Linked DNA regions of Thalassoglobus sp. JC818. The protein of the gene in region 1 interacts with the protein of each later gene in a pairwise test. Links are inferred from orthologs where the notes say so. Each region holds a gene or a part of one and is shown in the gene's direction. Other genes may lie near its edges. The genes, in order: AB1L42_RS08505, acpP and secA.

Evidence for each region.
Region 2: the proteins of AB1L42_RS08505 (region 1) and acpP interact in binary tests that used the Escherichia coli proteins (3 or more experiments, as listed by UniProt). The link is inferred for Thalassoglobus sp. JC818 from one-to-one orthologs.
Region 3: the proteins of AB1L42_RS08505 (region 1) and secA interact in binary tests that used the Escherichia coli proteins (3 or more experiments, as listed by UniProt). The link is inferred for Thalassoglobus sp. JC818 from one-to-one orthologs.

The regions. Positions count from the first base shown.
Region 1 is NZ_JBFEFI010000003.1:146,708-156,167, forward strand. What follows is about bases 4,458-7,411. They hold AB1L42_RS08505 (thioesterase family protein), read left to right. Parts: upstream 4,458-5,704; coding sequence 5,705-6,118; downstream 6,119-7,411. Other genes in these bases: AB1L42_RS08495 (efflux RND transporter periplasmic adaptor subunit), read left to right, coding at 4,458-4,796; AB1L42_RS08500 (hypothetical protein), read left to right, coding at 4,897-5,574; larC (nickel pincer cofactor biosynthesis protein LarC), read left to right, coding at 6,267-7,411. Also shown: AB1L42_RS08485 (DNA-directed RNA polymerase subunit alpha C-terminal domain-containing protein), read right to left, coding at 1-1,234; aroE (shikimate dehydrogenase), read left to right, coding at 1,790-3,367; more of AB1L42_RS08495, read left to right, coding at 3,354-4,457; more of larC, read left to right, coding at 7,412-7,586; AB1L42_RS08515 (hypothetical protein), read right to left, coding at 7,675-9,288; AB1L42_RS08520 (ABC transporter substrate-binding protein), read right to left, coding at 9,285-9,460.
Region 2 is NZ_JBFEFI010000007.1:287,526-296,766, forward strand. The notes cover bases 1-2,735. They hold acpP (acyl carrier protein), read left to right. Parts: upstream 1-1,120; coding sequence 1,121-1,351; downstream 1,352-2,735. Other genes in these bases: fabD (ACP S-malonyltransferase), read left to right, coding at 1-669; fabF (beta-ketoacyl-ACP synthase II), read left to right, coding at 1,355-2,596; AB1L42_RS19110 (AAA family ATPase), read right to left, coding at 2,696-2,735. Outside these bases: more of AB1L42_RS19110, read right to left, coding at 2,736-3,301; AB1L42_RS19115 (MBL fold metallo-hydrolase), read right to left, coding at 3,298-4,047; AB1L42_RS19120 (purine-nucleoside phosphorylase), read right to left, coding at 4,084-4,920; AB1L42_RS19125 (serine/threonine-protein kinase), read left to right, coding at 5,508-7,043; AB1L42_RS19130 (class I SAM-dependent methyltransferase), read left to right, coding at 7,103-7,885; AB1L42_RS19135 (VTT domain-containing protein), read left to right, coding at 7,919-8,584; AB1L42_RS19140 (alcohol dehydrogenase catalytic domain-containing protein), read left to right, coding at 8,562-9,241. UniProt on the Escherichia coli protein: Carrier of the growing fatty acid chain in fatty acid biosynthesis.
Region 3 is NZ_JBFEFI010000006.1:90,215-100,830, forward strand. What follows is about bases 2,183-6,292. They hold secA (preprotein translocase subunit SecA), read left to right. Parts: upstream 2,183-2,534; coding sequence 2,535-6,092; downstream 6,093-6,292. Outside these bases: pyk (pyruvate kinase), read right to left, coding at 1-741; AB1L42_RS16465 (hypothetical protein), read left to right, coding at 1,064-1,513; AB1L42_RS16480 (TMEM175 family protein), read left to right, coding at 6,369-7,025; AB1L42_RS16485 (transporter), read right to left, coding at 7,386-8,474; AB1L42_RS16490 (serine/threonine-protein kinase), read left to right, coding at 9,058-10,616. UniProt on the Escherichia coli protein: Required for protein export, interacts with the SecYEG preprotein conducting channel.

The DNA.
Region 1 (9,460 bases):
CAGACAGCAGTTCGTCCGGAGTTCGCATCAACAACTCGCCGATTGTTGTGATTCCGAGGCGAGTCATACACTTGCGGCTTCGAACGGAGAGATTCAAATCGCCGATTGGAGTTTGAACGGCTGCTTGTTCTTCAGGCGACAGATCGCGTTGATCGAAAGCAGGCTCCCGTTGTTTTTCGTGGAGGTACTGTCCAATCGACAGAGAATGCTGAGCCATCAGTTCGCGAACTTCCATCAGGGAGGTTTCCCCAAAGTTCTTTCCGGAGAGCAGTTCCTGTTCGCTGATTTCGGTCAGTTGTCCCAGTGTTTCGATGCCCATTGTCGCCAGGCAGTTCCGGCTGCGGACAGAGAGTTCGAAATCGGTGACCGGGCGACCGAGGAGTTGCTCCAGCTTTTGCTGTTCCTTGAGCGATTCTTCGTCGTAGTACATGTTGCTCGTTGCCTCAATGTCTTTGAGGTACAAGACAGCACGTTCATTACCGGGATCGTATTTCAGAACTCGCTCAAAGCAGTATTGAGCAGCTGCGTAGTTTTCTTTGTCTTCGTAAAGCAGCCCCAGGTTGAGCAGGGCACTGCGGAGGTACGGAGGACGCGACAGGCAGCGTTCGTAAAGCTGAATCGCTTCTTCGTCGTCGCCGTGTCGGCTGTTTTGGACAGCGAGTGCGAAAAGTGCACGCTGGTGGTGGTGGTCCATGTCGACCGCACGTTCGAAATACTCGATCGCGCCGAAAGTGTCTCCACGATCTGCGAGAATACATCCCATCTGGTAGGAGTATTCTGCGAGTCGAGCACCTTCTGCACCTGTGCTGCGGATCATCTCTTCCGCTGCTTCCATCTTGCCCATGCGGCGAAGTGCACCGGCTCGACGCAGAGTCGATTCGACAGGGTGATATCCGAGTTTCGCTGCTTGTTCGAATTCGCTGGATGCTTCTTCGTATCGCGCCTGAGAGAGCAGTGCCTGGGCCAGGAAGTACCGACCAATGCCCTCGTCTGTTCCCGCGAGAATTTGTTCAGATTCTTTGGGGCTGCCAAGAAGAAATTGCCCAATTCCGGCGCGGACGCGAAGAGCTGGATTGTTTTGTGCTTCTTCAGTAACTTGTTCGATCGCCTTCCGGAAATCAGCTGCTCCCGATCCGACTGCGGCCGAGAGCATTTGATTCAAATGTTCTCGCGACAGAGGGGACGAATCGCGAAGCGTTCCGAGAAAGTCATAATTTTGGATCGTCGCGGTCAATGTTCGAGTCTCTTCTTCAAGCAGGGTGGAAAACGCGAGGAAATCTTACCGAACCGCTCAGTTTAGCAACGATTCTGCACAGTTCAATCTCTCTCGAGTTTGGCATCGAAGGTTGCTGATGGGATCGCTCGTCCGATTGTGCCCGATCATGTTCTCAGAACACTCAAATCCTCTTGGATACGCAATCCGTCAGCTTTCTTATACATCAACTGTTGCTTAGACTTTGCTGTTCACGTTTCCAGGGAATCGAGAATTTGCGATCTTGTGAACCGAAGTGGCCTGTGGAAACTCTGGAGAATAGCGACTTGCATATCGATTTCGGCTGATGTGGCGATGGAAATAGCATCACCGACTGTTGACTTGTGTTCGAGGGCAAGAGGTTCGGGGCCGCTGTAAGTTGTGATCAGAGAGGCTGAAAGCTGAAAGAGTCGGCAGGACTGGAGATGGCGTTGGGGCCGATTCGATTTGAGATATTGTGAAAACGTTGATGGATTTACTTTCGAGTGATTTGTCGAAGTGATCCTTTTGACGATCAGATGAGAGAGAGGATGGGGAATGATCTGTGTCAGCCTGGGACGTACGCGACATAAAATGATGATCGCGGAACACCGAGCGCTCGCGGAACGCGGTGCAGAGTTGGTTGAATTGCGTGTTGACTGGATTCCCCGCAACCTTCGCCTCGATCGCCTCATCAAAGATCGTCCCACTGAGGTCATCTTGACCTGTCGTCGTCCGCAGGATGGCGGTCGATTTGACGGCAGCGAAGACAAACGGTTGCAGATTCTGCGAGAGGGAATTGTCGCAGGCGTCGAATACGTTGACCTCGAAGTTGACATCGCGAAAAAAGTTCCTCGCTACGGAAAAACGAAGCGGATTGTCAGCTTTCACGATTTCGAGAAGACTCCGGAGAATCTGGAAGAGATTCATAAGCAGCTTTGCGAGTGCGATGCGGACATCGTCAAAATCGTGACGATGGCAGACAGCCCGGCCGACAATGTTCGCATGATGAAGCTCGTTGAGTCGGCCAAGGTTCCGACGGTCGGCTTTTGTATGGGAGAACAGGGGCTCATCAGCCGTGTTCTCTGCGGAAAATACGGGGCTCCATTCACCTATGCGACGTTCAACAAGGAACGCGTAATGGCGCCGGGGCAACTCTCTTTCGATGAGATGAAGAAGCTCTACCGCTACGATTCAATCGACAAAGAGACCAAAGTTTATGCCGTTTTGGGAGACCCGATTGCGCACAGCTGGAGCCCGTTGCTTCACAATCTGGCTTTCATTAAGAAGGGGTTGAACTCGGTCTACGTGCCCCTGCGTGTCTCTGCCGAAGACTTCGACGAGCTCGTCAAGGAATACGAATTCTTCGGGATCGAAGGCTACAGCGTCACAATTCCTCACAAGCATGCTGCTCTCGAATTTGCGACGGAAGTTGAGGAAGCTGCGGAAGAGATCGGGGCTGCGAATACTCTCATTCGCCAGTCAAAAGGTGAGTGGTTCGCCCGCAACACCGACTATGATGCTGCCCTCGAGTCGATTCATCTCGGGCTCGAAATGAAAGGCGAGAACAGCCTGAACGGACAGCGAGTTCTGATTCTCGGTGCAGGCGGCGTGGCTCGTGCAATTGGCCTCGGGGCGGTCCGTCAGGGGGCGGTGGTGACAATTACGAATCGATCGAAAGCACGAGCTGCCAAGCTGGCTGATGATCTGAGCTGTCAGTCGGTGACTTGGGAGAATCGCGGTTCAGTGGGTGTTGATGTCGTCGTGAATTGCACTCCGGTCGGAATGTTCCCGAATATGAACGAGTCGCCATACCATGAGCATTGGCTTCGCGAAGGTGTTGTCGTTTTTGATACGATCTATAACCCTGAGAACACGTTGTTGCTCAAGAATGCCAAAACGCGACTTTGCCACACAGTCAGTGGCATCGAGATGTTCGTTCGGCAGGCAGCAGCACAATTCACAGCTTTCACTGGCACCGACGCCCCGTTGGATCAAATGCGAACATCCCTCCGACGCAGCATTTCCCCGGTGAGAGTCAAAACGGAACAGGGCCATGCAGCTCCCTCGGAGCAATCGGCAAAGACTTCAACCAAGTCACCTCAGAAACCAGTAGACGACCATGAGCAATCCTGAATTGGATCAGAGAAGATTGTGTTTCGAGATCAGAGCATTTCGTGAAGGCTGTTGGAATCTTTCTCCGCCAGTGGCCCGGTATTTTGCTGTGTGTCTCGGGCTGATCTTCACGGCAGTCACGCTCTCGGGCTGTGGTCAGGGCCCCAGTGCCGGAGCTGGGCAGCAGGCTGGCGCACGCCCTGCTGCAAGAGTCTACATCGACGAAGTGGTCGAGACTTCCGTAGTGCCTCAGACGATTGCCGTCGGAACGGTCGTTGCGAAACGGACCAGTGAAGTCGCCTCCGGAGCAGATGGGAAGGTCGATCGTCTCTTGGTTCGCGAGGGAGACATCGTTCAGGAAGGGCAGGAACTGTCCATTCTGAACATGATGACGACCGACCTCGGAATCGAGGAAGCGGAGAAGGTCTCTGAAATCAGAAGGCAGGAGTGGGAAGAATCCAAAGGTCCACGCGCTGCAGAACTTCGACGAGTCGAGTCGATGATGAATGCTGCGAAAATCGAGTGGGACACAGCAGTCAAGAAATACGAGCGCTTGCAACAACTCTATCGCAACGGAGCAGCGAACGAAGACGACTTCGACAACGCTGCCGAGAAAGCTCGTCGAACTGCGGAGCTATATGCTGCTGCTGAAGCTGCTTACCGGCTGATTGCGGAAGGTGAACGCGACGAGAAGCAGAGTCAGCTCAAGGCCAGCTACGAAGCTCAAGTGAAACAGGTGGAGTATCTTCGAGCCGAAAAAGGCAAGCGGACGACGACAGCCCCTTTCGATGGCGTAGTTGTCGAGGAGCATACAGAGGATGGCCAGTGGCTCTCGAAAGGCGATCCGGTCGTCAAAATCGCCGAAATCCTCGAAGAGGTTTTTGTGATCGCGCAAGTCGATCAGCAACAAATTCGTAATGTGCAACTCGGAACAGAGGTCAATGTCGAAGTTCAGACTCCGGTGAAGAAAAACTGGGTCGGAACGGTTTCTTCCATCATCCCTCGCAGCGAATGGGAATCCGGATCGCGGACTTTTCCCGTGAAAGTCGTCATTCCCAACATGTTGGTCGAACATCATGGCCGCTCTCAACCGGTGCTGATCGAGGGAATGTACGCTCGCGTGACATTTCAGGGACCGGAGCGAAGTGCGGTTCTCGTACCTAAAAATGCCGTCATTCGGTCAGAAACCGGTTCACGCGTTGTTGTTGCGACTCCCGGAGAAGGTTCTGGAGCGGCTATTGCGAAACTCGTGATGATCCGTGAAGGCGAGCAGTTTGGCGACCAGATTGAGGTTCTGGATGGAGCACTGGCGGCCGGAACAACTGTTGTTGTCGAGGGAGCGGAACGATTGACTCCTTTTCAGGATCTTCAAATCGTGGATCGCGATGCCCCGGCCGAAGTGGCTGTCAGTCAGGAAGTCGACGCTTCCGATTCCAGTTCCGTGGAATGAGGCAGCCTGAACTTGAATTCAAGCCTCATGTTATCGAGAATCTGCCTGTCCTGTTCACTCGCCTTTTTGGCGTCTTTCATTTTGCTAAGAACCGTCTCAGATGATGATTGATCAAGCGGAAGCTCTCAAACGGCAACTAACTGACAAGTACGTTGTAGTCAATGAGGGAGTTGCCGAGTTACGTCGATTTGTCGGCCTGACTGGGCGAGTGAAAACCGTGAATATGAACTGCCGGGCCTTGGTTCAATTCGACGGACCGGTTGATATCAGCTGGTACGATATTGATCCCAGCTTCCTGAAAGTCGTGGACGCGCCTCAACCGAAGGCGAAGAAAGAGCCCGCCGAGGCCAAACCAAAGGCGGAATCAGCTCCGAAAAAGCCTGCCTCTGGTCAGAGCCCGCTCGAAATGGCGAGAAAGCAGGGAGCTGCTGGAGCCAAACCAGCTTCCGGAGAAGGCAAAAAGCTCTCGCCGCTGGAGATGGCACGACAACAAGGAGCAGCAGGGGCCGCAAAACCTGAAGCCAAAGAAAAGCCAGCAGCATCCGCTTCAGGTGCGAAACTCTCCCCACTCGAAATGGCTCGACAGCAGGGCGCTGCCAAAGCTGAGGCAGAAGCCGCAGCAGCAGCGAGTGAATCAGCCCCGGTTGAAGAGGCTCCCGTCGAACAGCCAGCTGCTGAGGAGAAGAGTGCACCGGCAGCGAGTTCCAGCCGCGAAACACCTTCCTCGACAGAAGAAATCATCGCGTTGGCGAAACAGCAAGGTCCTTTCAAGGGGTGATTCTTTGTGAGAGTTGCCTTGGGGGTCTCAACCCGAGGAGTTAGGACATGTTTGTTCGAATGTAAGTAACACTTCGTCACGAACTCGCGGTGCAGACAAGGACGAGCAACACGCTCGGAGGGATTCAAGGATGTCTGATTGGTTCGAGGTGGAGAACCGGGTTCGCTACTGTGAAACAGACGCTATGGGCGTGCTGCATCACATGAACTACATCCAGTACTACGAGATGGCTCGCACTGAGTACTTTCGAGCCAACGGCGGCAACTACCGTCTGATGGAAGAACGTGGTTTGTTTCTTGTCATTGTTGATGTTCAATGCAAGTACAAAAAGCCAGCGAAGTACGACGATCTTCTCACGCTTCGCGTGCGGGTGTCTCGAATGTCGGGAGCCAAGCTCGAGCACGAATACGAAGTTCTACGGGGAGAAGAATTGCTGGCGACCGGAAGCACAGTTCTCGCGTGTTTGAATCGTGACGGCGAAATCCAGAGGATGTCTAACGAACTCCTCTATGGAGATTCAAACGATGCTACCGCGATTGACTAATCGTTAGTTCTGGCGACTGACAAATTCGTTCGCGAGAATGGCGGATTTCATCTCAATAGACGAAGTCAGGTAAGCCCGGCATCATCTTTGGGCACTGTTGAGTTCGTGGTCACGCCCTAACTGTTCAAGAAGCTATCAGAGTGCACTCATGAAAGTTGCCTACCTGCAGTGTGGAACCGGAATCAGCGGAGATATGACGCTGGCTGCGTTGATTGACGCAGGGATCGATCAGGAGAAACTGCAATCGGCAATTCAGTCGCTGCGTCTTCCGGGTGTGAATCTCGTAGTGAGCGAAGTCATGAAGGGCTGTTTTCGAGCCCGGCACATTCGTGTTGAACATCCTGAACAGCATGCTCATCGTCACTACAGCGACATCGTGCAAATTTTGAATCAGGCAGACGGTCTTTCCGACAAACAACGAAGCCTCGCGCAGTCGATTTTTCTGCAAGTTGCAAAGGCAGAGGCACAAGTTCACGGTACTGACGTCGAGAGCATTCACTTCCATGAAGTGGGGGCCATCGATTCGATTGTCGACATCGTCGGCGCAGCTGTCGGTTTCGATCTCCTTGGGTGTGATCAGATTCATTGCAGCCCGATCCCGCCCGGACGAGGTCAGGTCAACATCGATCACGGGCTGTGTGATGTTCCCACTCCCGGAACGGCTGAGCTTCTCAAGGGCATTCCGTTGATCGACGTGCCGATCGAAGCTGAGCTGACGACTCCCACAGGGGCTGCGATTGTCAAAACACTCGTTGATCAATTTGGCCCATTGCCGTCGATGACAATTCAGTCGATCGGTTATGGGGCTGGGACGATGAATTTCGAGTCTCGCGCGAATCTGCTGCGACTATTTGTCGGAACGGTATCGGTTCCAGCAGGGACAGATGAAGTCTGTTTGCTGGAAACGAATCTCGATGACATTAGCGGCGAAGTGATCGCCCATACGATGCAGCGACTTCTCGAAGCAGGTGCGAAAGACGTCTATTCAATCCCGATTCAAATGAAGAAAGGGCGCCCAGCTACGATGCTTTGTGTGCTGGCAGACCCACTTCATCAGGAGAAGATGGAAGAGATCCTCTTCGCCGAAACCGGGACACTCGGAATTCGACAACAGCGAATCTTGCGATCAACTCTCGCGCGTCAGGCTCATACCGTGCTCACCGATCTTGGCCCGATCCTTGGAAAGGTTGCCTGGCACCGAACCGGAGTTCCGAGCTTCTCTCCGGAGTTCGAAGACTGCGCCCGAATCGCCAAAGAGCACTCGATCCCGATTCGCGAAGTCTATCGGTCGGCAATCACAGCCTTCGATGCACAAAGCATTGGATCAAGCCCAGAGCAAGTTTCACCAAAACACTCGCATTTGCCAGCCAAAGATCACACCACTCACGATCATGATCACCACGGTCATGACCATGATCACGACCACCATCGGCACGATCACGATCATCACGGCCATGATCATGGGTAAATTGAACCTGAGTCCTGCAGTAGCGTAAGTCGCTCGCTGTGCTCAGCTTTCGACTTGCGTGTTCGTTCAATGCAGTTCGGAAGAAGCATTACCCGCTGTTGCGTCGTTCTTCGTCCATCTGACGACGGAACTCGGCGATTCGGAATGGGTCGAGATGTTTCTCGGCGGACTCACGAATCCCTCGGCAGAGTCTTTTCACTCGACTTTCTGCGACGCGATCGCGTGCAGCCCGGGCTTCGTAGACGCCTCGAACTTCAAGACCTTCGATTCGGTTGCGGAAGTTTTCGAGAGTCGGGAGTTCCTGGAGTTGGACGAGGAACTTGCTGACGTTTTCCCAGTCTTGTTTTTTCGCGGCTCCACGAGTCCGGGCCATGAGGACTTCTCGCGTGGCAACGACATCGATGAGTTCGCTTTGCAGGAGAGTGACTTCGCCTTCCACGTTCAGGCGATGGGTGTCGTCCGGGACTTCGATTTCCAGAAACGGTTCATAACCCGGGATCAGTGGAACACGGGCCAAGAGTGCTTCTCCGCTATACACGAACAGGTACTGAACCGGGGTTTCGTGATCTGCCGGGATGGTCACGATTCCACGCCGATCTGTCTGCAGTTTCAGGCGGTCCTCGACTTTGTCTTCTTCGCTGGGAAGGCGATTCATCACTTCACAGCGATATCCGACCAGAGGATTCAGCCGGTCGCCTCGGGGGTAGATGAGAACTTCCGTCGCGGGCAGGTGAGGACGAATCCGCATCGCCATCACTTCGACGCGCCGTCGTGAGCCAGCGATCGGTGATCCAAACGCGGACGTCATGGAGACCTGCATTCGGCTGCGCGTGATGGACTCGACTTTTAGATACGTCCACGGGATCGGCTGAATCCGTTGGACCACGCGTTGACGATCCAGATAGCGGAAATACGGGACCAGGTAATCGCCCGGTTGAAACTGCATCATGTCGGGATTGCGAGCAAATAGTTCACCTGCCCGAATCAGGAACTCGATTTTCTCGTCCTCGATGGTTTCAAGTTCTGCAAGAGGCCGAAAGCTCTCCAGGACGAGGCGTGCTGCTTCCGCTTGAAGGTCTCGCTGATCAAGAATCGATGACGAGTGAAAGCTTCCGAGTGACTGAGAGTTCGCATCCCATTCTCGTGTCGCAATATCGTATCGACCGGTCATCGAAGAAATCGTGCAGAGAATCGTCTTGTCGAATTGTTCTTCAGTGGATGCTGTTTCTGCTTCGGTAGATTCCTCTGTTGGGTTTTCCGTTGATGACTTTTGTGTTTTGAATTCTTTGAGTGACTCGAGCTGTTCCTCAGTGATCCAGGTGGACTCATCGGCGAGGGTGACGTCGACCTCCCACATTTTGTGGACTTCTGACGAGATCAGACGTTCGACTCGATCAGCGAATGTCGGCTGATTGGCGAATCTCAAATTTGCGTGTGGCCCAACCGACAGAATCACGCGGATCTGGTAGGGACGCAGAATCCAGGGCTCAGGCTGAGGAGGGACCACGGGAGTGGCTTCCTTCGAATCATCCGAAGCTTGAGCTGCTTCTTCTTTATCCGAGGACTCGGCTTGTTGGGTTGTTGGTTGGTCTGCATCTTGAGCGGAAACACGCTGAACGTTGCCGAACAGCGAGAGAACAAGCAGTCCGCTGCAAAAGACAGCGAGCATTCGAGGATTCATCGCAGTCATTAATTGTTTCATGGCAACTCGGTTTCGTACCACGCATCGATTGTCCAGCGGTCAATGCGGTCGTAGCAGTGAAGGGGGCGTTGCGGGAATCCCTGCACGTTTTTCCGGATCACGACGAAACGATCCAACTCCCAAAGCGGAAAGACGGATGTGTCGTACCACAAATGTCGGTGGAGCGTTTGGA
Region 2 (9,241 bases), on another replicon or contig:
TCACCCGATATCATCCTCTCCTGTGAAGTCGCTGCCGGACTGAGTCTGGGAGAATATACCGCTCTCGTCTTCTCAGGAGCGATGAGTTTCGAGGATGGGCTGCGAGTGGTTCAGCAACGCGGACAAGCGATGCAGGACGCCGCCGATGCAACTCCCTCGGGGATGGCTAGTGTGCTGATGCTGGATCTCGCTGACGTGGAGAAGATTCGAGACGAAGCTCAATCAGCCGGGATCGTCGAGATCGCGAACTACCTTTGCCCGGGGAATCTGGTCCTCTCCGGTGAAAACGCTGCAATTGAACTCGCAGTTGAACTCGCTGAGAAAGCGGGAGCGAAAGTCGTCCCGCTGGCAGTGGCGGGTGCGTTTCACACGGAAATCATGAAACCGGCTGACGACCGCCTCATGAAGGCGTTGAGCGAGGTACCCATCGCGAGCCCTGAACGTCCCGTGATCTCAAACGTTGATGCTCAGTCACATTCTGATCCAGATGAGATCAAAGAGGTTCTCGTCCGACAGGTGATCAATCCAGTCCGCTGGGAAGACTCTGTTCGAGGCATGCTCGATTCCGGAGTTGATGAGTTCTATGAAATTGGACCGGGACGAGTTTTGACCGGTTTGCTGAAGCGAATTCATCGCAAAACACGATGCACTGCCGTGAATGATTCGTAGCGGGTGGACTGGCGTCAGGGATTCAATTCGCTTTGGCCATCGACCATTCAGATGGCACGCGAAACTGAGGGATTCGGAAGTCACTCGGTGAGGATCGCAGGCAGCAAACTTGTCAGGATTCCTGTTGTTTCCGTTTCCGATTTTGTGCGAGAATCGCTACAAGGAGATAGTGGAGGATTCTGCAACTGATGTGACGAAGTGGAATCGGAATTCCGTGCCAAATTGCATTTGAATGAAGCCAATGCGAGCGTGGAACTTCCGACGCGATCAAGACATTCCGGTTATCACAATATCTCCGGTCCCATTGCCGTTTACACATCATTCAAAAGCCGCTATATCTTCCGTCAACCGCCGTTTTTATGTTTTGTTCACAGATCATGAATCGGTCGGAAGGCCCGCAAGAGATGATGGGCCCCAGGACGGTGTTGAGTAATCCATTAAGGAGTCAGAAGTGGAAGATAAGATCATCTCAATTGTGAGCGAGCAATTGAGCGTATCCAAGGATGAAATCTCTCGAGAGAGTAACTTTATTGATGATCTTCAGGCCGATTCTTTGGATCTGGTCGAGCTGGGAATGAAGTTCGAAGAAGAGTTCGGAGTTTCGATTCCTGATGAAGATTACGAAACGATGAAAACTGTTGGCGATGCCATCGATTACATCAAGCAACGGGAGAATGCTTGAGCCATGCTGAAGCGAGTCGTTGTTACCGGCTTAGGCGTCGTCACCTCTCTTGGCTGTGAAGTCAGCGAGTTTTGGGACAGCATCTGCGCTGCCAAAAGTGGCGTCAGTAAAATTCGTCGTTTCGACTGTTCCAACTTCAAGGTTCAGTTCGGGGGAGAAGTGCAGAACTTCGAACTCACCGAACACATGGACCTTCTTGAGAAGGACGTTCGACGCCTCGATCGTTTTGTGCAGTTTGCCATGGCAGCTGCGCAAAAGGCGATCACCGATTCCGGGATCGACTTCGCAAGTGGTGACCCGTACCTGCACGGAGTTCTCGTCGGGTCTGGAATTGGCGGTCTGAACGAAATTGAGCAACAGCACTCAATTCTGTTCGACCGTGGTCCGACCCGCGTCTCACCGTTGATGATTCCAAAGCTGATGGTGAACGCCGCCAGCGGAAACATCTCGGTTCGATGGAAGCTCAAAGGGCCAAACAGTGCTGTGGCCACAGCGTGTGCCTCAGCGACAAACGCAATTGGCGACGCCTACCGTCTGATTCAGCACGGTCAGGCAAAAGTCATGGTGACCGGCGGAAGCGAAGCGGCCGTCACCCCGATGGGGCTGTCTGGTTTTGCTCGAATGCAGGCTCTGTCGACACGTAACGACGCACCTGAAGCAGCCAGCCGACCGTTCGATGTCGACCGCGACGGTTTTGTGATGGCGGAAGGGGCTGGGATTTGTGTTCTTGAAGAATACGAACATGCCCGTTCACGTGGTGCAAATATCGTCGCCGAAGTTCTCGGTTACGGCATGTCCGCGGACGGAAGTCATATGACTGCTCCAGATCCGGAAGGGCGTGGAGCAGCAAGAGCAATGCAGGGAGCATTGAAGGACGCTGAGATCAGCGCTGATTCAATCAGCTACGTGAATGCTCACGGGACAAGTACACCTCTCGGTGACAAAGCTGAGACAATGGCCATCAAGAGTGTTTACGGAAATCACTCACGATCGATGCCGGTCTCCAGCACAAAGAGTCAACTGGGACACCTGTTGGGAGCATCCGGAGGGGTTGAGTTTGTGATCTCGTCTCTCGCAATTCGTGATCAGATTGCTCCACCGACAATCAACCTTGATCATCCTGACGAAGCTTGTGATTTGGACTATGTGCCGAACGAAGCTCGACGAATGCGGATCGATCGCGTCATGACCAACAGCTTCGGATTCGGCGGACACAACGCCTGTCTGATCTTGGGCAAAGTTTGATCATCTCGAGAACTGCAGCTTGGAAGCCTTTTCTGCTCTGAGGATTTCACGTTGACTGACGAGTTGACTTGAACCACCGCAATCAAATGCGTTGTGATGTCAGCATGGTGTTTCGTTCTTCGTGGCACCGAGGATGAGATCGTCTGAAAACTGATCGTATAACTCGCGGAAACATTCGCGGAAGTTGCCTCGGTTTCGCTGAAACAGCTGTTCGAGTTTCTTTTCCGAACAGGCTTCTTCTCCCGCCAATGACTCAGCGAATCCGATGAGTTGTTGAGGTGTGCTACGACACGTGTGGAGCGTCGGCATCCGTCCAGGTCGATGACACGTTATGATTAAACCTCGAAGCTTTTGACTCTCTGCTTTGACGTGTCTCCAGTCCCACCAAGTCAGCAGTCCGGCACTGTCGAGAAGAAGAATGTGTTTTGAGTGGAGGCTCTGAGTGGCTTCCCGGAACCTCATCAAATTAGCTCGACTACCATCGTCTTGAAATCTCAGCAATGCGACTGAGAACCGACGTTTTTGAAGCTCGTTGAACAGATCTTTGAACAAGGTCGTCTTGCCAGTTCCTTTCGGGCCGACAATGGCTCCGCGAAAGTTCCTCTCTTCGATAACAGCTATCAGCTGTTCAAGCGAACCCGTTTCGAACTGGTAGCTGAGGTTGTCGATTCGCTCTGACCGGAAGGGGTTGGCGCGAGCTCTCATTTTGACAAATCGATGGTCAGGCCATCGTCCGCGATCGTGACGTTTGAGTAAATCTTCTTGAACTCATCGAGTCCAATCGGATCGTCGTCAAGATTCAGGGGATCAACGTGGGTGATCACCAGTCTCCCAACGTTCGCTGACTGAGCGAGTTCGGCGAGTGTCGAAGAGTGTGTGTGCCCGGTCGTCTCTGCCCAGTCCGAACTACTGTCCGGGAAGTAGCATTCATGTATCAAGAGATCGACGCCGCGAATGAAATCGGTGTAAGTTCCGTCGACGGTTGTGTCGGTGACGTAAGCGATTTGCTGACCGTCCAGTTCAAAGCGATACGCGATTGATCCACCCGGATGAGTTGTGAGTGGAAATGACTCGATTTGTGTTCCGTTAGCCAGCTCGATTGAGTCGCCCGGAGTGATCGTGTGAAACTCGAACGGGGGGCCGACAGGAAAAATGGCTTCGGAGAAGAGGGAGTCTCGGACAGCATCTAAGACGTGCTGCGCTCCGAAGAGCCGCATTTTTTCGACGTTGTGAATGATCGGAAGAGTGACGAGGTAGGTGAGCCCGCAAATGTGATCGAGGTGAGCGTGAGACAAAAGCAGGTCGAGTGTTTTGGTTTCGATGTGCTCGGCGATGCGGAAGCCAGCAGTCCCGCAATCGAGGATCAGTCCGATTTCGGGGACCATTAAGCAAGTGGTGTGGCGGCGTTCGTTTGGGTGAAATCCCCCAGTTCCAAGAAATTCGATTCGCATGCGGCGACTCGCCTCCAGGTGCCGAGTTGTGATTGGCTACGCCACTGATTCTGCTTCGTGCTTCAACAGCCCGCGAACAATTGACCTCAAATGGGGTTCTGCTTCGTTAGCAATCGCGATGATTTCCTGCACGTCCGCAGGTTTCAAGGCATCCGGCAGGCACATGTCAGTCACAACAGAGAGGGCGACCGTTCGCAGCCCAGCATGGACAGCCACGAGGACTTCTGGAACCGTTGACATTCCGACGATGTCGGCCCCGATCATTCGCAGGAACCTGTACTCTGCTCGTGTTTCGAGATTGGGACCTGCGATGGCGACGAAGACACCTTTCTGGGCCCGGAAATTCTCTGCTCGAGCGATTTCGAGTGCGTGATCTCCCAACTTTTGGTCGTAGGGAGCGCTCATGTCTGGGAAACGTGGCCCGAGCCGGTCATCGTTGATGCCGATCAGAGGATTGTCGCCCATCAGGTTGATGTGGTCGTCGACAACGACAATATCTCCGGTTTGGAGATAAGGATTCATGCCACCGACTGCGTTCGAGGCAATCAGGAGTTGAGCTCCAAGTGCCTTGAAAACGCGAACTGGAAGAGTGACTTGCTTGAGGGAATAGCCCTCGTACATGTGATGACGCCCCTCCATCGCAATCACAGGGAGGCCGCTCAAAGTTCCGCAAACCAGCCGACCGCGATGACTGGTCGCTGTCGACTTGAGGAAGTGTGGAATCTCCTCGTAGTCAAAGACTGCTTCGGTTTCAATATCGCTCGCCAGATTGCCCAAACCCGTGCCGAGAATGATTCCAGCGTGTGGAGTACGATCCCACTTGGCTTGAATAACAGAACAGGCTTCCTGGATCTGATTATAAAGCTCGAGCATAGTTGATTGCTGGTTCGGGAAAATTCTGGCGAAATCGAGGGGCGAAACTCACATTGTGAGAGGCAGATGTGGAGCTGGTCGACGGGATTCCGTCAGTTCGAAGTGCTGACGGGTCTAATCCGCGAGAAACTCAACGCAAACGCCGATGCGCAGCATCGAACGAGAACTCCACAAACGGTTCGATTCGAATCGTTGCCGCGTGAGTCAAGAGTTACGAGAGTTTCTTCGCACAGGTCTTACAGCGAACCCGTTTGCCTTTCTTACCGATCACGACTCCACACTTGGGGCATCGCTTTTGCTTCCGTTCCTTCTTCAGCTTTGTTCGGGGTCTCAGTACCATCTCAGCAACCTTTAGCTTTCTTTCTCAATATTTCTGGTGCCCCCGATCGATGACGATGGCGAGCAAGCCAGCAAGTTATCGTATGAGGCTACTCGCTTCAATGTCGACAGTGGAATCCTTTGTACAGCAGTCCGTTTCACTGATCACACCGTGAAATCTGGACTTGTCTGACGCGCAACCTTTCCACATTCCGCTCTCTTTGCCATGATAACCGCACGAACAAGACAGAATTGACGGATAATTTTCCATGGCGGAATCTGATTCCAATCTTCCCGATGAACAAACGAACGTCGATGACACCACGTCGATGCCGTCTTCTTTTAGTACTTCGGGAGAAATGGTCCCTCAGACGGACTCAATTCTCGACGACTTCCGCCTGCTACGTCGCCTCGGAAAAGGGGGCATGGCTGAGGTATGGCTGGCCGAGCAGGAATCGCTGAAGAGAAACGTCGCTTTGAAGTTACTGCGTCCTGATCTGACTGAAGACCAGACTTATGTCGCCAGGTTTCAAGCAGAGGCGAAAGCGGCTGCTGGGCTGAATCATCCGAATATTGTTCAGGTGTATACGGTCGGAGAAAATCTCGGCCAGTATTTCATCGCTCAGGAGTACGTCGAGGGGGCGACTCTCAAGAGTTTCATCCAGAAGAAAGGGCCACTCGAAGCCAAGCTCGGCTTAAGGATCATGCGGCAAGTGGCGTCTGCTCTACGTTCCGCAGCTGAGAAGGGAATTGTGCATCGCGATATCAAGCCCGAAAACATCATGCTGAACCGTAAGGGTGAGGCGAAGGTGGCCGACTTCGGACTCGCGCAGCTTCAAGGAGGGGAGCGGCTCAACCTGACACAGGAAGGTGTCACGATGGGAACTCCGCTGTACATGAGTCCGGAACAGGTCAGTGGGAGAAAGCTCGATCAGCGTAGTGACATCTATTCGTTCGGGATCACCTGCTACTACATGTTCGCCGGGCATCCTCCATTTGAAGGGGAGAACGCCGTCAGCGTCGCTGTGAAGCATCTACACGAGACTCCAACTCCGCTTGAGGAGGTGCGTCCGGATCTTCCGAAAGTCATCTGCCAGGTGATCAGCAGAATGACGGAGAAGAGCCCGGATGATCGTTATGCGTCGGCAGAAGATGTGCTCAACGATGTTCGCAAGATCGCAAAAGCGCTTGAGACGGGTGACTCGGTGGATAATTTGTTCGCCGATTCTGCTCGATCATCAAATTCGTTCCCGACGAATCGACCAGTGGCTATGTTGACGCTGCTCTGTGTCGTTTCGGCAATTGCTTCAGCTGGTGTCAGTCTTGCTACTCGTCAAACCATTCCGGAAGCCAATCCGAATCTGATTCACTCTTCGATTCCCAAATTGGACTCAGCGCGCGAGCAGTTCATCGACGCGATGTTTCGTGTGGACAGCGAAGATGCATTCAAGGCGGTGATCCAATACCATCCGACCGACGCTGGCTATGTCAATCGGGCACACGAGCAACTTGCGTTGCAGTACTTGCACGATCCGAATCGAAAGCAGGACGCGGAACGTCAGTTGAACCTGCTGCGGGACATCCAGACCGAAGAATACATCACGAAAGCGCGGATCGGGAAAGCGTACCTGGCGGCAATTGAGGGGAACATTTCTCTTGCCAAGTCCACATTGGCGGCTCTTCCCGCAGACTATGAAGATCGATTGAGCGAAAGCTGGCGACAGCGGGAGGAAGATGCTCGCCGAATCATTCGAGAGTCTGAAGAATCCTCTCAAAGTCGTTCGACCGAAGATTCCGCGACCTGAAATCGACTCGCAGTCCGAAATCTGACTTGGACTCATTCTCCTCAGAGAAATCAAAAGCTATGACCGATGTTGTTGAGGGGAGTCTGTACGACTATCCCAAGTACTACGATTTGCTATTCGGCTTTGATTGGAAAGCAGAGTGCGATTTTCTCGAAAACTGTTTTGATAGATACGCCAAGTGCAGCGTTAAACGCCTCTTCGAACCGGCCTGCGGAACCGGTCGATTGATGATCAAACTTGCCCAACGCGGTTATGAAGTTGCCGGAAACGATCTGAACCCGCATGCGGTCAAGTATTGCAACGATCGTCTCGTGAGGTTCGGTTTCCCCGCGAGCGCTGTCGTCGAAGATATGAGTGACTTCTCGGTTAAAAAGAAGTTCCATGCAGCGTTCAACATGATCAATAGTTTTCGTCATTTGGAGACCGAACGAAAAGCGACTGACCATTTCAAGTGTATGGCGAATGCCCTCACGAAGGGTGGGCTCTATGTCCTCGGAGTACATTTGATTCCGACAGCTGGCAATCGTATGGAACAAGAGTCTTGGGTCGCTCGACGCGGCAATCTGCAGGTCAATTCACACATGTGGTGTAAGGAACTCGACCTGAAGGGGCGGAATGAAAAACTCGGAATGACGCTCGATATCTACACGCCAACTTCGCATCGTCAGATTCGCGATGAGATGAACTATCGAACTTACACTGAAGCTCAAATGCAAAAGTTATTCTCGAGAGTTCCGGAACTCGAGGTGGCTGCTGTCCATGATTTTTCGTACGACGTTTCTGAGACAACGGAACTCAACGAAACGTCGGAAGACATTGTCTATATCCTCCGCAAGAGGTAAGAGTTCGGCGTGCATCATTTGCGGAAACAATTTGTGATACTCTGCCTCTGCCTGCTCGCATCCACGATTCCCTTCCTGCTTCTGGGCGAGTCGTTCGAGAATGAAATCCGCTCGTGGTTCGAACAATCCTGGTCACCTGCAGCACGATTCGGCTTAATTGTCGCACTTCTTGCGCTTGATATCTTTCTTCCGATTCCTTCAAGTGCGGTGAGCACCTACGGTGGGGCTGTGCTCGGATTCGGCTGGGCGACACTGGCGTCGTGGCTGGGGCTGATGCTCGGGAATGTTGTCGGCTTTCAAGCTGCAAAGCTCGTCGGAGCCCGGTTTGTGAACCGAATGACCGACAAAAGAGATCGGAACGTTATTGAGCAGTTTCAAGAACGGCTGGCGATCTGGTCGGTTGCGGTCACTCGTCCGCTGCCAATTCTTGCAGAAGCGACCATTCTCTTATTCGGCGCGATGCGCATTCCGTTTTCGCTCATCCTTTTGCCCTTGATTGTGGCGAATCTTGTAATCGCAGCGAGCTATTCGGCAATTGGAGCATTGGCGATTCAGTACGACGTCACGATATGGGTCATCGCTGGCTCAGTCGTCTTTCCTGTGGCACTGACATGGCTGGTCAGACGACAACTCGCTCCTGCATTTCTGTCTCATTCACAAGCTTTGGAAGATTCTCATGAGAGCCGTTCGGGTCACTGACCAACGAGTCCAATTCGATGCAGACTACTCGGCACAAACGCGAAGTGACTGTGTTGAAGTGGAAGTGATTCAGGCGGGAGTCTGCGAAACTGACCTGCAGCTGATTCGTGGGTACATGGGGTTCGAAGGAGTTCTCGGGCACGAATTCGTCGGCGTGGCGAAAAGTGGTCGATTCGCTGGCGAGCGAGTTGTTGGCGAAATCAATTGCGCGTGCCGCAACTGCCCGACCTGCGACGCTGGACTTCCAACTCATTGCCCCCATCGGTCGGTGATCGGAATTCTCAATCATGACGGGGCATTTGCTGATACGGTCTGGGTTCCTGAGGAGAATCTGCATGCCGTTCCTGATTCGGTCGACAACGACAATGCAGTCTTCACGGAACCGATTGCTGCGGCCTTCCAGATTCCATTTCAACTGAACTTGAGCGGTTATCAGAGCATCGTTGTTCTGGGCGACGGTCGACTCGGAAATCTCTGCGCTCAAGTGATTGCGGCGCATGGAAAGTCCCCGCTGGTTGTCGGAAAGCACGTCGAAAAGCTTAAACGTCTGCAAAAACTGGGAATCTCCACCCGGCTGCTGGATGACGTTGAGGAGAGTCGATTTGCCGATCTGGTCGTTGACTGCACCGGCTCCCCTTCAGGATTGTTGACTGCCTT
Region 3 (10,616 bases), on another replicon or contig:
CACGACGTCGGTTTCGCTGAGGATGTTTTCCAAGTCATCGACAGCTTCCGGTTTCTCAATCTTCGCCACGATCAATGGTCGAAAATCGGGGCTGAATTTTTCGATTCGTTCACGCAAGCCAGCGACGTCAGCTGCTCGACGAACAAAGCTGAGGCTGATGAAGTCGAGGCGATTTTCCAGCCCCCACTGCAAATCATCGAGGTCTTTCGGAGTGAGACTCGACAGCTGAAGCTGACTTCCCGGGAGATTGACACCCTGTCGACTGAAAATTCGCCCCGGTTGTTCGACCTCGCAAACAATCCGATCGGGCTCTTTCTCAACCACTCGAACCGAAACGATTCCGTCGGCCATCAGAATTTGATTGCCGACCTGCAGATCATCGATCATGCCGGGGTAAGTCGTCGTGAGGATGTTGGGATCGCTGGATGGGATTTCGCGTGCGAAATAACACAATTCACCAGCCTGCAGAGCGAGCCCCTCATCCGGAAGTTCTCCCAATCGGAGTTTCGGGCCTGCGAGGTCGCCAAGTATCCCGATCGATCGTTTGAGTTCTGCCGAGAGCTCGCGAATCGACTTCACAACGTCAGCCATCACGTCGTAGCGTCCATGGGCAAAGTTCAGGCGGAAGATGTCGACTCCTGACAGAATCAACTTGTGGAGTCGATCGCGATCCTGGCTGGCGGGGCCAACAGTCGCCACGATCTTCGTCTTCGTCAGCACCGGTTCCAAATACTGCGTCATGATGCTTCTGCCATTTCTAATTTCAGATCCAAAAGCAGGAGAGCGAAGAAACGTCCGTGAAGCTCAGTCGATCCGAGATTGCCTGAAAGGTCAGCCTCAGAGAAAGTCGTGAATGCTCGAATGAGTTCATGAAAACCAGTTCGCCGAAGTGCTTTGAGAGTTGCGATGCGAGCGGCTCGTGCTGAATGCTGTCTCGTACTGTATTGTGCAGCGAGGACGACCTGAAGCGAAAAGAGTCTCTCTTTAGCTGGGATTAACCATCGTCGATGAATTACACTCGCCCTGTTCGAGAATCCGTTTTGCTGTTCCGAGGAGAGTTCGCATGGGAAGAAAGATCGTCGGGGTTCTCGGTGGACTGATCGTGGGCTTCGCCTGGAACATGGCCCTGGTCATCCTCTCTTCGTATCTATTTCCCCCTCCTGCTGGAGTTGATTTGAACGACGCAGAAGCATTCGCAGCCTACGTCGAAACTCTCCCGATGACCGCATTCCTGATCGTGCTCGTTGCCCATGCTGGGGGAGCGTTCGTGGGTGGATACATCTGCGAAATGATCGTTGGACAGAACTGGCTCGCCGGACCGATTTGTATCGGAACCCTCACACTACTCGGGGGCGTGACCAACCTAATGATGATCTCTCACCCAGTCTGGTTCGCGATTGCCGACCTCATCCTGTATCTCCCGGCAGCAATCTTCGGCGCGATTGTGGCAGGGAAAAGTCACCCTTCGCAGCCTGTGACGAGTGAACCGGAGAGCATCGCAACAGATGAGTAGGGACGGATCTCGCTCGTTGACTGAAGAAAGACGATTCGCTCTTCGCGCGTTCAAAGGTGATTTCGACGGCTTTCGCAACTCGGGCGAAGCCGTTGGGCAACTGGTGAAAGAAAAAGTGGAGTGGGCCTGTAAGCCGGATTCTGTCGTGAGTGATCATTTCTCTGGGATGATGATTGCTCATCACCTCGGCGCAACCGACCCGGACGTAAACCGAGGCGGACAACCTCGGGTTCAACGAGTTTCCTCGCTGAACTTCGCCCTGCTTGGTCTTGCTCCTGGTGGGGTTTACCGTGCCAGAATCGTCACCGATCCCGCGGTGCGCTCTTACCGCACCGTTTCACCCTTACCTGTGCTGTCGTGAATCTCCTCCAGCGAAGGGAGTGTTTCCCTCAGCGAAGAAAGTTTCGGCGACAGCCATCGGCGGTCTGCTCTCTGTTGCACTTTCCCTATCCTCACGGACGGTGGGCGTTACCCACCACCATGTCCTGCGGAGTCCGGACTTTCCTCCATCTCCAGATCAAAAAGTCTGGATGACAGCGATCACTCAGCCCACTCCGTGAGCAATTATCTCGATTTCTGTCCATTCTGGACACAGCATCGCCGCCCTAATTGCAAAGAACCGTCGAGGAAATGGAAAGCATTCGCCTGAATCCCGGCGAACTCGGCTTGATTTCCCTAAATTCCGGCTTTAGGGGCGTATTGACCGCATTAGACAGCCCAAATAAACTGTGATCTGTCGGCAAGTTGTGGCGAGGTGGCCACAGAAGCCTAAATTCGGCGTAAGAAATCTGCATTTGCTTCGAATCATCAATCTCAAAACAATGGTTTTGGTGAACTTCGTGGCCACAATTGCGGCGACTGCCAGTTCGAGGGAGCGACAACAAATGGTTTTCGCACTTCGCATCTGGAGTATTCACCTCAGGACTCTTGCTCCTCATTGCAAACAATAATCCAGAATGCAGATGTTCGTTCTGCGGACGCCTGATCATTCTGCTTGAGATGTACACCACGGAAAGAAGACATGGACTTCTTTGATCGTCTGGGCGATTTCTTTAACACAGTTACCGCCTTCGTTGAGAGCATTATTCGCAGATTCTTTGGTTCTTCGAACGAGCGTGAAATCCGCCGAATCGGGTTTGCTCGCGAGAAAGACGGAACATCAACCGTCATTCCCGGAACCGTCCTGGATCGCATCAACTCTCTCGAACCAGAAATGAAAGCCAAGTCGGACAGCGAACTCAAAGAGACCGCGTCCCAGCTACGTGCGAAACTCGCCGACGGCAAAACTCTCGATGACATCCTTCCGGAAGCTTTCGCCTCCGTTCGTGAGTCCGGTCGCCGGAACATGCAGATGCGTCATTACGACGTGCAGATGGTCGGGGGTTACATTCTCCATCAGGGTAAAATCGCCGAGATGACCACGGGGGAAGGAAAAACCCTCGTCTCCTCACTTCCCGCTTTTCTGAATGCACTCTCTGGCCATGTTCACATCGTGACGGTTAACGATTATCTGGCGAAACGCGATATGGAGTGGATGGGGCCGTTGCATATGGCTCTCGGTCTGAATCTCGGAGCGATTCAGTCTCAGATGCGGCCCAACGAACGCCAAAAGCAGTACGCAGCGGACATCTGCTACGGAACGAACAACGAATTCGGCTTCGACTACCTCCGTGACAATATGAAGCCTACGCGCGAGCTTCAGGTGCAAGGCCCGCTCGACTACGCCGTCGTCGACGAAATCGACAATATTCTCATCGACGAAGCACGAACTCCGCTCATTATCTCTGGACCGGCTTACGACGATATCACGAAGTATCCGAAAGCGGATCGTATCTCTCGTCAGTTGACCCGCGACGTTCACTTCGAAGTCAAAGAAAAGGAACACACCTGCCATCTCACTGATGAGGGTGTTCGCAAAGCGGAAGAACTTGCTGGCGTCGAAAGCTTCTATTCCGCCGGCAATATGGAATGGCCGCATCTGATCGACAACTCGCTCAAAGCTCATTACCTCTACAAGCGTGATGTGAACTACGTCGTTGAAAATGGCGAAGTTGTCATCGTCGACGAACACACCGGACGAAAAATGCCCGGTCGGCAGTGGAGTGATGGACTGCATCAAGCTGTCGAGGCGAAAGAAGGCGTTCGAATTAAGGAAGTCAGCCAGACGCTCGCCACGATTACGCTTCAGAACTACTTCAAGCTGTACTCGAAGCTGTGCGGAATGACCGGTACAGCGATGACGGAAGCGAACGAATTCTACAAGATCTACGGTCTGGACGTGGTTGCTGTTCCGACGAACCGACCGATGCAACGCATCAACTACAACGATCAGGTGTATCGCACCGAGCGAGAAAAATGGAACGCTGTCGTTGACGAAGTGGTCGAAATCCACAAGTCCGGTCGTCCGGTTCTCGTGGGTACGGTTTCGATCGAGAAGAGTGAACGCCTAAGCTCGATGCTCGGCAAGCGCGGCGTCAAACACGATGTCCTGAACGCGAAGAATCACGAACGCGAAGCTGAAATCGTGGCTCAGGCGGGACGTCTCGGCGGTGTCACCATCGCAACGAATATGGCTGGTCGAGGAACAGACATCATCCTCGGCGGAAACCCAGAGCACATGGCTTGGGAAACTCTCAAGAACAAATACGCTTCGCGACTGGATATCCCGAAAGAAGAATGGGATGCCCTCTCTGACAAGATCGCTGAAGAAGAAGGCATGAAAGTCGACGGCCGAAAGGTGGCTGAAGTCGGCGGATTGCACGTGATCGGAACTGAACGGCACGACTCACGACGAATCGACTTGCAGCTTCGCGGTCGAGCAGGACGTCAGGGAGATCCCGGTTCCAGCCGCTTCTTCCTGTCTCTCGAAGACGACCTGATGCGAATTTTCGCTGGGGACAAAGTCAAAGGGATGCTGACATGGCTCGGAATGGAAGAAGGCGAAGCCATCGAGCACCCCATGGTCTCGAATCAGATTCAGAAAGCTCAGAAGCGTGTCGAAGAACGGCACTTCGAAGCCCGTAAAAGTCTGCTGGAATATGACGAAGTCATGGACCACCAGCGTAAGGAAGTTTACGGATACCGCCAGGACATTCTCGATGGCGTGAACTGCCGGGGTCTCATCGTCGAGATGCTCAACAAGCAGATCGAAAAATGGGCGATGCAGTTCCTCTCACGAGAATACCGTTGGGAAACCGCATCTGCATTCGCGACACAGAATCTGGGTCTGGCTGTCGATCCTGAAGACTTGAGCGGCATGGATTTCGACCAGATGGTCGACTTCATGAAAGACGAAGGAGCCCGACAGGCAGAAGTGCTCATCGAGGACCAACTCGCGGAGAATCTTCCCGAAGATGGAGATCATCGCGACTGGAACTGGCGAACACTCGCGACGTGGGTCAATCGTCACTTCGGCTTGAACACCAACGATCGCGAACTCCGCAAGCTCGCCAAAGACGGAATGCCCGACGACGAACTCAATCGAGATCAGGTCTTCCGCTACTTGAATCAACGAGCGACCGAAGCGATCGAGCGTTGGGACTTCAGCCCGCTGGAGACGATCCTCGCAGACGACTTCGGAGCGAAACAATTGTCAGGATGGCTGCGGCATCACTTTGGTGTCGAAATGCCTGCCGATGAATTCACGAAACACGAAGATCCTCAAACCGTTGTCGATCTGGTGCAGGATCGCGTTCTCGACAGATACCGGGAAAAAGAGATTCGGTTCCCCGTGCTGGTGGGAATGAACCGCTACATCGCAGGGCAGAACAGCGATCGCGAAGGACTGATCCAATGGGCCAACAGCCGCTTCGAGACCAATCTCAGCGAAGACGATCTCAAGGAAAAGGAACGTCAACAGGTCGCAGAAATCCTGATCGATCGCAGCCGGGACTTCTTCCCGACAGCCAAAGAGCGCGAAGAGTTGTACGTTCTGCTGGACGACGTTTTCACGCTGCGGCCAGAAGGTGAAGAAGAGGAAGCTCGGGATCTCACACGGTTGCTCGACTACCTTCGCGAACGGATGGAGATCCGGATTGCTGAAAACGAAGTCGTTGAGTTGGAACCGGTCAAAGGACGCAACCTTTGTCTGCAAAAAGTCGACCAACGCTTCCGACCGGAATTGGGTCAAGCAGAACGTGTTCTGATTCTCGAAATGCTCGACCACGCCTGGAAAGAGCACCTCTACTACATGGACCATCTCCGCAGCGGAATTGGCCTCGTGGGATATGCTCAAAAGGACCCGAAGGTCGAATACAAACGCGAGGGAATGAAAGCGTTTGAGCAAATGTGGGAACGAATCGCTGAGCAAGTGACTTCGGCGATCTTCCGTCTCGAGTCAGAGAGTTCCGCTCAGTTCCTCGACTCGCTGTGGGCGAACGCTTCTGCTCATCATGCACAAGCTCAGTCGGCAGCCACCGAGTATTCGCAGGCCCCTGCTGAAGAAGGCGCCCAAACGGAACCGGGGCAACAGACCAAAGCTGTTGAAACGATCCGTAACTTCGATGAGAAAGTCGGCCGTAACGACCCGTGCCCATGCGGCAGCGGCAAGAAATACAAGAAGTGCTGCGGGGCCAACTAGAGCAAGTTGATCTTTCCAGTGCACTCGCCTGCGCGGTCTCACTCATTTCAAGCTGAGTTTGCTCGCGCGAGGCAGTGCAATTCAAATTGGAGAATGCTAGAGAGTCTCTTCATCAATCTCGGATGATGAGACTCATGGGCAGAGTGGACTTGTCGGCGCGCTGATTTAAACTGCTCGCTTCAGTTTCTCTGTGAGTCTCAGCGTGGGAACACGTTCAACTCATAACTGAAGAGCAGGCTTTCACAGTGCCGAATCCGTCATGCAGTCAGGCCACCTATGTCCACTCAGCAGCCCAAGAATTCTGCGAACTTTAAGCTCGACCGCCTTGGGGCATTGAGTGACGGAGTGATCGCGATCGCAATTACGATTCTGGTCTTGGGAATTCAGGTCCCCTCTCCGCACAAGGTCCCCGAAAGCAAGCTGACCGATTATCTCTACAACTCGATCGATCCCATGATCGGGTTTGTGGTGAGCTTTGTTCTGATCGGAACATACTGGCTCGAGCAGTTCATGATCTTTCACTTTCTCACGCACACGACGCGAATGTTCATTGCGCTGAACGGCGTGTTTTTGCTGTGCCTGTCCTTCCTTCCGTTTCCGACTGGGCTGCAGGCAGCGTATCGAAACGACGAACTGGCGATGGCATTTTATGGGTTCGCAAATATGTTGTGCAGCCTCTCGCTTTTATGGATCTGGCTCTACGCCTCCAAGAATCGACAGCTCATTCAACCCAAGATCCCTCAGGAAACCGTTAACCGAATGACGAAGCGGCTTCTCGTCCCGCCGGTGTTCAGCTTGATTGCCATCGGATGCTCATTCATCAGCATCAGCCTGAGTCGACTCGTGTTCCTCGCGATTCCGATTTACCACTTCTCCTACTACGTCGCTGATCCCGGAGTTCACCCGGTCAGTGAAACGGAGTCGTCAGTTTAGGACCACTTGCCCTCAGCGACGCGATGCCTTGAACGAACCAGCGCGTCTTTATTTCCTAGTGAGAGTTTGCATCGCTGCGAAGAAGCAGGTGAGTCCATCATCACCTCGTACCCAGATTGACATTTCTCCCGGATCAAAAGAAAAGAGCCCGGAGAATTTCCCCGGGCTCGAGATTGGTCGCTACATTCTGATCGACGAGCAACATCCGAATTTCGTCTCAGCGATTTGATCCTCTGAAAGTCAGACTTCGGGCATTGTTAGAGCATCTTCTGATTTGGTTTGCACTCTCTCGCACGAGCAATCACAGCCTTCGACTTGATGAAACAGCACATGCGAGTGCACAGGAAAGAGCAACTTGCTCTAGAAGATGATTCCCCAGTCGACGCGGACGATGCTGTCGTACCAGGCTTCATTCGTCAGTGCCTGACCGAAACCGGCGTAGATCGAGTGAGCTGATCCGTTGCCGCGTTCGATGTTGAGCCGAATACCAGCTTTGGCGTTGACGATGGTGGTATCAGCATTGTTGACAGCGATGTCGTTTCCTCGTGCTTCGGAGACGAGACCATCGAACACGGTCCATCCTACGAATTCGACAAGTGGAGTGATTGTAATTCCATCGCAGTCGTAGCAGGTGTAACCGGTACCGACACCATATCGAAGGACGTTGCCGGAGAAGTCTCGTCCCTGGAAGCTTGATCCATCAATTGGAATCCAGTCTTTGACTTCGGCGAACAGAGTCAGACGATCAGTCAGCGATCGCTGATAGAGCAGACCTGGCTCGAGTGTCACGTGGTCTGTTCCGAGTCCTTCGCCAGCGTCTCCAGTTGGAGTGTAGACACGCATCTGGAAGGTGAAGACTGATTCGCAGTTACGAATCAGAGCATATTTGAAACCGAAGTTGATGTCGCCAAGTCCGGATGAGTCGCTGTTATCGATGTCGCCGATTGGTCCACCTTGAATGTTGCCGACTCCGCCCTGTGGCTGAACAGAACGATATGGCAATTCGAAGAAGACAGAGAAGACGTCGCTTGGAGCCAATTCAAGATAGAGCGAGTAATCTTGAGCATCGATGTCACCGAAGCTGAGAGGGCCGGGTGCGTCGGCGTTGAGTCCTCGGTACTGAGCGTAGAAGAACTCAGCGCGGTCAGGAGTTTCGTTGTCGAAGAGCCCATCGAATCGGAATCGGAAGTGATTCATTGGGATTGGTGACTCGATGTAACCAGGAAGCACAGCAACGTCGCTGCTGGCACCGAGTCCACCGGAAAATGGCGACGAAAAGTCGAGCGACTGAGGCGCGCTGGCCACCGGATCAGAAGGTGAGTACGGAGAGGCGTACGGATTCATTGGAGCACAATCGATGCATTGGTCTCCTCCTGCAAGCACCAGCGATGGCATGCAGAGAGTGACTGCCATCACTTTAAATAGGTTTTTGGCTTGTGCAAATTCCATGACGGTTGAGCTCCTGGCTGAAAGGTGGGCGGTATCCTGTGCCCTAATCTGATTCGTCGATGCGACCCACTCCGATCAGAGTGTTCCACTCATCGAATCGGAATGATGCGGCAAATCGAACGATCTCTTTAGACCGGTTCGTTCTGGAAATCCGGTTTTGCACTGCTAGCATCAGTCCATTTCGGAGAACGATCAGGCTTCGCCTATTTTTCCTCTTTTACAGAACCATCACGACGCGCAGCCCAATTGGCTTCATACAGTGAATTGACCTGAAATTGCCCTTGAAACTGGTGAACATATGGACGGATTCAAAAACTGAGAAGAAGACCGGATACATTCTGACACCAAATCGCGCTATACTGTAAAGGAGTTATGCGCCAATGGCTCCGCGGATGACGTTCCGAGCGAAACATCGAACAGGAGCAAGTTGCTCGATTTTGTGCATTTGCTTGAACCATTTGATGATTCGTTTCGCTGTAGTTCATCGGATTTGTCCGCGAAGGCCAATAAAACGATGCTCCAGAATTGACGAGTCGACTCTTCGCATCGGTGCGAAAATGGGTCACGTGATAAAGATCACACGATGGTGAATCAAACATTCAATCCGGATGACTTCGATCCGAACGAATATCGGACCGCCGAACCACCCGCAAAAGGTGACTCGACGCATCGTCCGGATCTCACCCAAGATCTCGACAACTCACGATCGGCAGAAGTCGATTTTGCAGCCCTGTCTGACGTGACGTTGCTTCGCGGTCGAGTGATCAAAGAGCGATACACCCTCAGAGAACACATTGCCGAAGGCGGATTTGGAGCTGTCTTTAAGGGAACTGACAAGCAGTTTCCCGGAAAGGCTGTCGCGATCAAACTCGCGCTCGACCCTGCCACACAAAAATATTTCGTGCGTGAAGCCAAGATGATGGGGCAGCTGAAGAGCGACTTCATCGTTGACGTTTACGACTACGGATTCGATCGCGGTATTCCCTACATCGTGATGGAGTTCCTCGACGGAAAGACTCTCGACGAACTTCTGATCGAACACCGCTATCACCTGCCCGACGAGATGGTCGCCAAGTGTGTCGACCAGGTCGGTCGAGCACTCGAAACAGCACACACCCTCAATCTGGTCCACCGCGATCTGAAACCCAAGAACATCATGCTCGTCGATTGCGGCGACCGCGATGATCAAGGGGAACCGGTGTCGCGATTCAAAATCCTTGATTTTGGAATCGCTTCAAAAATCGACGCGTCGGACTCCGTGAAGAACGTGACGATGAACGGCGGTGGAACGCCGGAATATATGTCACCGGAACAAATCCGAGGCGCTGAACCTGCACAGACTTCAGACGTGTTCACCTTCGGGGTCCTGATTTATCAATTGATGACAGGTCATGTCCCGTTTTCAAATCGAGACTATCCTCAACTCTTCGATCTGCTGAATGCGATTGTTCAGGTCGATCCTCCTCGTCTGACCGAAGCAGTTGGAGACAAGCGAAAAGTTCCAGCTGCACTCGATCAACTTGTTCACTCGTGCCTTGAGAAAGATCCAGCGAAACGTCCGACTACAATTCGCGAAGTCCGGCACAAGTTTCGAAGTGCCTTAAACCTCGACAACTCCATTACCGGACTTCCGGTCGACTACGATCCGCCGCCGGCACGTCGCCGCTGGGGGCTGTGGCTCATGAACCTCGCTGTCGTCATGGGCTTCGTGGCTGGAGGGATGTGGTGGCTGTCGCAACAAATTGAAGTCCACGCCGTTCCGCAAACGATCGAAGTCGAGGCTGGCGGCGAATCGGAAATTCATCTCATCGCGCGAAGCAAGTTATTCTCACGTCCGGCGAGTTCAGAAATGACGCTGGCGATTGAATCTCTGCCTGAGGGCATGGAACTGAAACCAGTCGATGGCAACTCCCCGGGCGATCTGCGAATGCTCGTTCGGACAAGCCTCGAAGCGTACGGAACTGAACAGACGACCGATTCCATTTCGCTCGTTGCATTGATCGATGAAGAAGACCATCGAGTTCAAATCCCGGTGACGATCACACCACCTCAAAGCTTGTGGGATTCGTCTCCACTTGTCAGCTCGGGCGGATTGAAGCGTGTCTACTCCAGCACGGGCGGAGCGAGCAAGAATGTTTATCC